DNA from 4 places in the Roseiflexus sp. RS-1 genome. Region 1 is predicted to be linked to each of the others. Evidence: riboswitches for the same ligand, from Rfam matches in the RefSeq annotation. Region 1 holds a riboswitch; each other region holds the start of a gene.
What was found. Region 1 has a riboswitch for thiamine pyrophosphate ahead of tenA (thiaminase II). Riboswitches for the same ligand answer to the same signal wherever they lie in the genome.
Positions count from the first base shown of each region.

Region 2: another riboswitch for thiamine pyrophosphate. It lies ahead of ROSERS_RS03460 (thiamine-binding protein); the one in region 1 lies ahead of tenA (thiaminase II).
Region 3: another riboswitch for thiamine pyrophosphate. It lies ahead of thiE (thiamine phosphate synthase); the one in region 1 lies ahead of tenA (thiaminase II).
Region 4: another riboswitch for thiamine pyrophosphate. It lies ahead of cytX (putative hydroxymethylpyrimidine transporter CytX); the one in region 1 lies ahead of tenA (thiaminase II).

Region 1 covers NC_009523.1:1,266,324-1,268,523, reverse strand. The annotation lists gene ROSERS_RS05305 (DUF4058 family protein) at 1-724, shown strand, start outside; TPP riboswitch at 803-904, shown strand; gene tenA (thiaminase II) at 1,023-1,679, shown strand; gene ROSERS_RS05295 (hypothetical protein) at 1,676-2,200, shown strand, end outside.
Region 2 covers NC_009523.1:835,716-837,915, reverse strand. The annotation lists gene ROSERS_RS03465 (ABC transporter permease) at 1-780, opposite strand, end outside; gene ROSERS_RS03460 (thiamine-binding protein) at 770-1,066, opposite strand; TPP riboswitch at 1,179-1,294, opposite strand; gene ROSERS_RS03455 (alpha/beta hydrolase) at 1,428-2,200, opposite strand, start outside.
Region 3 covers NC_009523.1:2,391,216-2,393,415, reverse strand. The annotation lists gene htpX (zinc metalloprotease HtpX) at 14-904, shown strand; TPP riboswitch at 1,126-1,240, shown strand; gene thiE (thiamine phosphate synthase) at 1,308-2,018, shown strand; gene thiM (hydroxyethylthiazole kinase) at 2,061-2,200, shown strand, end outside.
Region 4 covers NC_009523.1:3,454,804-3,457,003, reverse strand. The annotation lists gene ROSERS_RS14270 (phosphoenolpyruvate hydrolase family protein) at 1-572, shown strand, start outside; TPP riboswitch at 959-1,071, shown strand; gene cytX (putative hydroxymethylpyrimidine transporter CytX) at 1,133-2,200, shown strand, end outside.

The DNA of each region.
Region 1 (2,200 bases):
GCTGATTACTGCTATACGCGACTATCTTCAGGCGCGGATTGCGCCGGGGTACATTGCGCAGATCACGCCCTACGTCGCGCTTGAGCAGATTGAGATCGCCGCCCCGCGCCGTGCGCTCGTTCCCGATGTCGGCGTCTATGAACGCGACCCTGCCGCCGTCGCCGTCCTGCCCGCCGCCGTCGACGCCCCGTCGCTCACCGGCGCGGCGCTCCTCGACATTCCCACCCGCTATGCCCGCGTCGAACTCCGCGCCGTCGCCGATGAGACCCTCGTCACTGCCATCGAACTCCTCTCCCCGGCCAACAAGCGCCCCACGCCTGACGGCGCCGACGCTTACGAGCAGAAGCGGCAGGACCTGTTTCGCAGCGGCGTCCATTTGCTCGAAATCGACCTGCTGCGCGGCGGTCGGCGTCCGCGCCTGGCGCGCCCCGACCCGCTCCCTCCCGCGCCTTACTTCGTCTTCCTCAGTCGCGCCGAACGCTGGCCCGCCGTCGATATCTGGGTTTGCCCGCTCGACCGACCGCTGCCCACCGTTCCCGTGCCGCTGCGTCGCCCCGACCCGGATACGCCGCTGCCGCTCACCCAACTGCTGCACCAGGTGTATCGCAATGCGCGCTACGATCTGCGGATCGATTACCGCCAACCGCCGCCGCCTCCCGACCTGACGCCGGACGAAGCCGCCTGGCTCGATGCCCATCTGCGCGCCCGCGGATTGCGTCCGTAGTCCTCTCAATCCTGCCAGCATCCGACAGGAATGTTGCACAGCGTCTTGACAGTCGCTGTCATCATGCGTATACTCCATACCGTTCCGTAGGGGCGCTTCGCTGACAGAGCGAGGCTGAGAAGTTACCCTTCGCACCTGATCCGGGTAATGCCGGCGTAGGAAATCGGAACCGGTCATCGGCTTCTTCTGCCGGTCGCCGTTTTCATCTCCTTCACGGTGCGCAGCCTCTCCATTGTGCGTTCCCCGACGGAAACACGGTCAAACCTTTTCACAGTTTGCGCAAAAAGGAGGGAACGCGATGCGCTTCACCGAAACGCTCTGGTCGTCAATCACCGACATCTACCAGGCGATCATCCGGCACCCGTTCAATGAGGAACTGGCGCAGGGCACGCTCCCGCGCGAAAAGTTTGCATTCTACATGCAGCAGGACGCGCTCTACCTGTCCGATTTTGCACGTGCGCTGGCGACGATGGCTGGACGCGCTCCCGATGAAGAAGCGTTGCTCCAGTTCGTGCGTTTCGCCGAGGGCGTGGCAGTGGTCGAACGTGCGCTGCACACGTCATACTTCCACGAGTTTGGGATCGAGACGCCAACCCGCCAGCAGTCGCCTTCGTGCTTCGCCTATACCAACTTCCTGCTGGCGACAACCGCCTGTCGCAGTTACCAGGAAGGGATGGCTGCGCTTCTCCCCTGTTTCTGGATCTACCGCGAAGTGGGACACGATATTTACAAGCGCGCAGCGCCGAATAACCCCTATCAGAAATGGATCGATACGTATGCCGGTCAGGAGTTCGGCGAATGGGTTGATCGCGCCATTGCGCTGACCGACAGGATTGCCGATCACGCCTCGGAGACGCAGAAAGAGCGGATGCGCGCCGCTTTCGTCTCTTCTTCGCGGCTGGAGTGGATGTTCTGGGATAGCGCGTACCGGCTTGAAGCCTGGTTGCCGTCATGACACAACGCACGCTGCTGGTGCTGGACTTTTCCGGGGTGCTGAGCCTGGAAGCGGTCTGCTTCGGAATGCCGGATCGCCTGGAGCAGGCGCTGCGGCATTCCGGGCTGTGGGAATTGGGCGTGGATGGTGCGCGCTACTGGAACGATGTCGTGAAACCGACATGGGAGATCGGAAGCACGACGCGCACCCCGTATGCGTACCTGGTGGCGCAGCGTGTGCATCCCCCGCACGTTGCGTTCGATGATGCGCTTCGCCGCGCTGAACAGTTCGTTCAAGCGTATATGCAGGCTTCCGTCATCGACCCGGTATGGCGCGCGCTGTTCGATGCGTTGCAATCGGCGAACAGCGTCGCGCCGCTGATCGCCACCGACCACTACGCCGAAGCGACGGCGCATATCGCACAGCAGATCGCGGCGATGGGATGGCGCGCGGCGGCATTGCAGACGGATGCATCAGGTCGGGTGTTGATCGATGGGAGCGCGTCTGCCTCCCTTCCACCCCACACCGTCGCGCTCGCCAAC
Region 2 (2,200 bases), 430 kb from region 1:
CAGCGTCACCAGGGCGAACAGGACTATCGTCAGCAGCGATGTCACGAGTGCCGCGACGAAGACCTGATCGGTGCGAAAAGCGCGCAGCGAACGCGCGATGTAGACGCCAAGCCCGGCGCTCGCACCGATCCATTCAGCCAGCACCGCCCCAATAACGCTGTAGGTGATAGCGACTTTGATACCGGTGAAAATCGACGGCAGGGCGGCCGGCAGGCGCAACAGACGCAACAATTGCCAGTAATTCGCGCCCATTGCCTCCAGCAATCGCCGCTGATCGCGATCTGCCGCCTGAAGCCCATCGGCAGTGTTAACCACGATCGGAAAGAAGGTCACCAGCGCGACGACCAGCACCTTGGGGAGCATGCCGAACCCGAACCCTACCACCAGGAGCGGCGCAATCGCCACGATCGGCACCGTCTGCGATGTGACCAGCAGTGGATAGACGGCGCGCCGCAGCAGTGGCGAAGCATCGATCAGCACTCCCAGCGCAAAGCCGGTCACCAGCGCCAGCCCAAAGCCGGGAATGGTGACAGTCAGCGTCGCCGCGACGTGCTCACCCAGGATCGGCAGATTGCTGAACAGGGTGGTCAGGATGCGCGATGGCGGCGGCAGCAACCAGGCTGGCAGCGCCAGTTGCCATACGATGAGTTCCCATGCCGCTACCAGCGCGCTCAGCAGAACGAACGGCGGGAACGCCTGCGCCAGGCGTCGCCGCACCTCGCCGACGCGCCGCCCGATCGCCGTTTCCGGCGCGATCCGTTGCGCCTGCTCACTCCTCATACTTCGCCAGTTTCTCAGCGATTGTCGAACCGCGCGGGTCGTAATCCACCTTGATCAGTGTGAACACCCGTGTTGCGCCGGCAGCCAGCACCGCCTCCTGTGCGCGCTTGATCACCGTCATAATGTCGTCGTACTCTCCCTCGATGGTCGTCTCCATCGGACCCACCCGGTACGTCAGACCGCTTTCGGCAACCACCGCGATGGCTGCGTCCACTGCCGCATAGGTTGCGGCTTTATCCGGCAATCCGCCCGGCAACACCTCGAAACTGACGGTTATCGTCGCCACTGTCGCCTCCCTGTGAGCGTTCAATCCATCTTCGTCCTCTTGTGAGCGAAGAGAAGAGCGCTGCCCCCTGATGCAAAAACCGCCGCCCCCAGAAGTAGGGAGCGGCGGTTCATCAGTACACCGGTTGCATTCCCTACGCTGGTATGACCCAGGTCAGGTTCAAAGGGTCAGCGGCATTGTGGGGGCCGCACTCTCAGCCAGGCTCTCCTGGCTCCCCTAGCTGCGCCGTGCGCGGCGCTATCGATTGTTAAGCATAATGGTACGATAATCTGCGGGTCGTGTCAAATAGAACGTCAAAAAGGCTCTTGCATCCATGTTAAGTTTGTGCTAACATTCTGTTATCTCCTTCTCCTCTCTTCTCTCATCGAGGGCGTTCGACACGGTCGGGCGCCTTCGATGATTCATGGCGGAGGGCGCGGTCGTACAGCGGCAGGGTCAGGGCAATAAAACGATCAGCGGTGCGCCAGGTATGATCGCCATCCAGAATCACCGGGTCTTCCAACGCATTGGCAAGACCACGCGCGCGCAGGCATGCCAGCAGATGCTCACCGCGATAGTAGTTCGACTGCCATGGCTCCTGTGATTCCGGACCATATGCCACCACCCAGACGACGCGCGCGAGGGCGGCGGCATCACCGCGCAGGATCAGATTGGCGGCGTTGTGTTGGGCGATGAATGTCAGATCGCGCGGCACACCGTAGGCGGCGTCGAACATCGGATTGGCGATCACCCGGTCACGGCGACGCACACGCCGCCCCCGGTCGCAGGCGTACAGGAATGTGCCATCATACGCGCCAGCGCAGGCAAACAGATCGGGTCGCCGCGCCGCAACCGACAGCGCCATAGCGCCGCCGAGCGAAAAGCCGACGATGCCCCGCGCCCTTCCTTCGGGAATGACCGGGAAGTGTCGATCCACATACGGGATCAGATCATCGAAGAAGAAATCGGCGAAGCGCCCGCTGCCGATGCCGGTCGCGCCGTTCGCCAGGTGCGGCGCGCGCATGTTGACCAGCATGCCGGGGATGCGGTTATCATCGCTGGAGGTTCCGGGAAAGACAAGCGCCAACGGACCAACGCGCCCCGCGGCGCGCAGGTCTTCATAGACATCGATCACATTCCTGCCGTCGCGGGATC
Region 3 (2,200 bases), 1.1 Mb from region 1:
TGGGGATCTGGCAATGACGAGACTGACGAATACATTGAAAACGACAGCCCTGCTGGCGACTCTGACCGTGCTGCTGGTTCTGGCGGGCCAGTGGTTTGGCGGGACGCAGGGTATGCTGATTGCTTTCCTGATTGCCGTCTTGATGAACGGCGGGGCATACTGGTTTTCCGACAAACTGGCGTTGAGCATGGCAGGCGCGCGGGAGGTCGACCGGTACGAAGCGCCGCGTCTCTACCAGATGGTTGCTCAACTGGCGCAGCGCGCCAATCTGCCGATGCCGCGCGTCTATCTGATCGACTCGGCGGCGCCAAATGCATTTGCGACCGGGCGCAGTCCAAAGCATGGCGCGGTTGCAGTGACAACCGGGTTGCTGCAACTGCTGAATGATAACGAAGTTGCTGCGGTCATTGCGCACGAGTTGGGGCATATCAAGAACCGGGACACGTTGATCAGCACAATTGCGGCAACGTTTGCCGGCGCCGTGGCAATTCTGGCGGATATGGCGCAGTGGGCGCTGTTGCTTGGCGGGTTTGGACGTCACGACGATGAGGGAGAGGATAGCGGGGTTGCAGGAGTGGTGGGCGGATTGCTGCTCATCCTGGTTGCGCCAATTGCAGCGACGTTGATCCAGCTGGCGATTTCGCGCACACGCGAGTTTGAGGCTGATGCCGCAGGCGCGACGATCAGCGGTGAACCGCTGGCGCTGGCTTCGGCGCTGCGCAAAATTGAGGCATGGAAGCAGCAACTGCCGCTGGCGACCAATCCGGCGATGGCTAACCTGTATATCATCAACCCGCTCGACGGCGGCGCAATCGTCCGTCTCTTCAGCACGCATCCGCCAACCGAAGAGCGCATCGCGCGGTTGGAGCAGATGGCATTCCACCGACGCGCGCTGGTCTGGTAACCCGCGCCTGGGAGCGCGAGCGTCCCGCCCGCACCGCTGGGTGCGCGGGCGTCGCTGGGTGCGCGGGCGTCGCTGGGTACGCGGGCGTCCCGCCCGCACCGCGTTTGGACGGCGTTCACCGGGCGAGCAACTAATCTGGGAAACATCTTGCCATCCGTCGCAGCATCGTGTATCATACCGTTAACTGCCTGTTGACAATTGTATAAAAATGCGCCGGTAAACGGCGCCACTGGGGGAGCCAGGCGAGCCTGGCTGAGAGTGCGGCCCCATCGATGCCGCAGACCCTTTGAACCTGACCTGGGTCATACCAGCGTAGGGAAGTGTCCAGACCAGAGTCTGCCGCTGATCCACGTTGGTGGGGTCAGCGGCAGTTTTGTTTCTGGCGCTTCAGGAGGGTACCGCTATGGTTCTGTCCACCCTGATCGAACCACTCCCGTCGGTCCAGTCTGATCCGATACCGTTTCCATCTGGAGGAGGTATTGTCTACGTCATTACCGACCGGCGCGCAGCTGGAGAGCGTGCGCTGACGGATATTGTGAGTGCAGCGTTGCGTGGTGGCGCGCATGTGATTCAACTCCGCGACAAGGACGTGCCGGCGCGCGACATGGTTGCACTGGGGCAGGCGTTACTTCCGCTCACCCGCGATGCCGGAGTCCCGCTCATCGTCAACGACCGTGTCGATGTCGCGCTGGCGCTCGATGCCGATGGCGTCCATGTCGGTCAGGACGATATTCCGGCGGAAATGGTGCGGCGGATCATCGGTCCGGAACGCATTCTCGGCGTATCGGTCGCAACGGTCGAGCAGGCGCAGCGCGCGATGGACGCTGGCGCGACGTATGTCAGTGTCGGCGATCTTTTCGGGACGCCGAGTAAACCGGATGCGGGACCACCCATCGGGCTGGAACCGCTGGCGGAGATTGCCCGCACGGTCAACCTGCCGGTGCTGGGCATCGGCGGCATCAACCTCGCAAATGCCGCTTCGGTTATTCGGGCAGGCGCTGTTGGCGTGGCGGTCATCTCGGCGGTGATCGGCGCGCCAGACCCTGAAGCAGCAACGCGGGCACTCCATGCCGTCATTGCGTCAGCGCTCGATGAACGTGCACGCGCCGGGTAGTCGATATGAGGACGATATGCTTCTACCAAAAGGAGGCGCACGATGGATCCTATCAACCAGCGCATTGGTGACATGCTTGCTCGCATTCGCGCAACCAGACCGTTGATCCACCACATTACCAATCTGGTCGTCATGAACGATACCGCGAATGTAACCTTGCACGTTGGCGGATTGCCGGTCAT
Region 4 (2,200 bases), 2.2 Mb from region 1:
CTGTGCTTGCGGGGGTGTGTGGCACCGATCCGTTTCGCCTGATGCCGGTGTTTCTCAAGCAGTTGCGTGAGATTGGCTTTTCGGGCGTGCAGAACTTCCCCACCGTCGGGCTTATCGACGGCAATTTCCGCGCGAACCTGGAAGCCACCGGGATGGGATACGACAAAGAGATCGAAATGATCCATCTGGCGCACCAGATGGACCTGTTTACGTCACCGTATGTGTTCGATCCCGATCAGGCGCGCGAGATGGTGCGCGCCGGCGCTGATCAACTGGTGGCGCATGTCGGGTTGACCACTTCAGGAAGCATTGGCGCTGGCGTTGCTCTGACTCTCGACGAAGCCATCGAGCGGGTGATGGAGATCGCTGAGGCTGGCCGTCAGGTGCGATCCGACATTATTGTGATCTGTCACGGCGGACCGTTCGACGAACCCGAACAGGTCGGCATGGCACTGCGCCGCATGCCGGGGATTGCTGGATTCTTCGGCGCTTCGAGCATCGAGCGCCTGCCGACGGAACGCGCCATCCGCGCGCAGGTCGAGGCGTTCAAGCATCTGACTCTTGCCCGGTAAAACACGCTCAATCCAACGGCAGGTGATTAATGAAACATCTCACTGCTCTCGTCGTGTGCATCGCTCTGTGTATCAGTGCGTGCGGATCGCTTCCATCGCCCCTCTCCCAACCGACCGCAGCGCCGGTTAGAGGATAATGTCGGATCATTCACCTAATGAGATGCGATCCGATCAGCCAGTCACGTTGTTACCATGAATGTTCCGTATTCTGCCGCGCCCGTATCCCTTGTTCTCCAGCACCCTTCTCCTACAAGGGGAGAGATCTTCTATCCGAGGCGAGGGGGTGAGGGTCGCTTTTCTGGTTGCTTTCGTCGTGTTGAGCGACTTGACAGATAGAGAGGCAGCAGTGTATAGTAGACACCGCGCTGACCCCGGCACAACTGAATAAGCGTGTATGAGGGAGCTCGGAGGACCGGGCTGAGAGGATGGTCAAATCCACCATCGACCTCATGAACCTGATCTGGGTAATACCAGCGAAGGGAATACACGGTAGTAAAGCCAGCTCATGTCTGGCATTCACGCCACCCTTCGCAGGTGGCGTTTTTAGTTGGAGGAAGAGTATGTCACTACAAACTCGTTTCTACAAGTGGCTACCGCGTCTGCAAGCTCCACCAACATGGGGAATTGATCCTGTTCCTGCCGAACATCGTCGCCTGCGATGGTTTGACATCTTCGTATTGTGGTCGAGTCTTGGCGTCGGATTGCTAGTGTTGGAAGCCGGTGCACTGTTGGTTCCTGGCTTGAGTTTGCCGCAAGCACTACTTGCTATTTTAGTCGGTACCGCAATTGGCACACTCTTGTTGGCATTAGTTGGGGTGTTAGGGAGTGATCACGGCGTGCCTACAATGGTTTTGCTCCGCCCCGTGCTTGGGCGACGAGGTTCTTATCTGGCGACAATTTTCAATATCGTGCAGTTAATTGGCTGGACGGCCTTCGAGCTGTGGGTGATCGGTTTGGCTGCCGATCAGGTGGGTCAGGCGCTATTTGGTTTTAGTAACCATTATCTCTGGGTGGCGGTCTTCTCAGTCTGGTGCACTCTGTTGGCCCTTGGCGGACCGCTGGTGGTCGTGCGGGAGTGGCTCGAGAAATTTGGGATTTGGATCGTCTACAGTGTGACCATTTGGATGACAGTCTACCTTTTTACCCGCTACGATATCATTGCGCTGCTTAATCGGCCAGGAACGGGAGAGATGCCGTTTTGGCTCGGAGTGGATTTGGTAGCGGCAATGCCAATCTCGTGGCTCCCGCTCGTTGCCGATTATAACCGGTTTGTGCGTCGTTCGCGGGATAGTTTTTGGGGCACATATTTCGGCTTTGCCCTGACCAATGTCTGGTTTTATACGCTTGGCGCTCTCTTCTTGTTAACGGCGAATGTAAGCGAACCTACGCCTGATCATCTCATCACCGCAATTATGACCATGACCGGTGGCATTGTAGCACTTGCGGTCATCCTGGTTGATGAAACCGACAATGCGTTTGCTGACATCTACTCGGCGGCTATTTCGATTCAGAACATTTTCCCACAAATCGGTCAACGTCTCTTGATCGTGATTATTGGTGCAGTTGGCTTCTTATTTGCAACATCTCTCACAATGGGTGAATACTTCAACTTCTTGCTCCTCATCGGT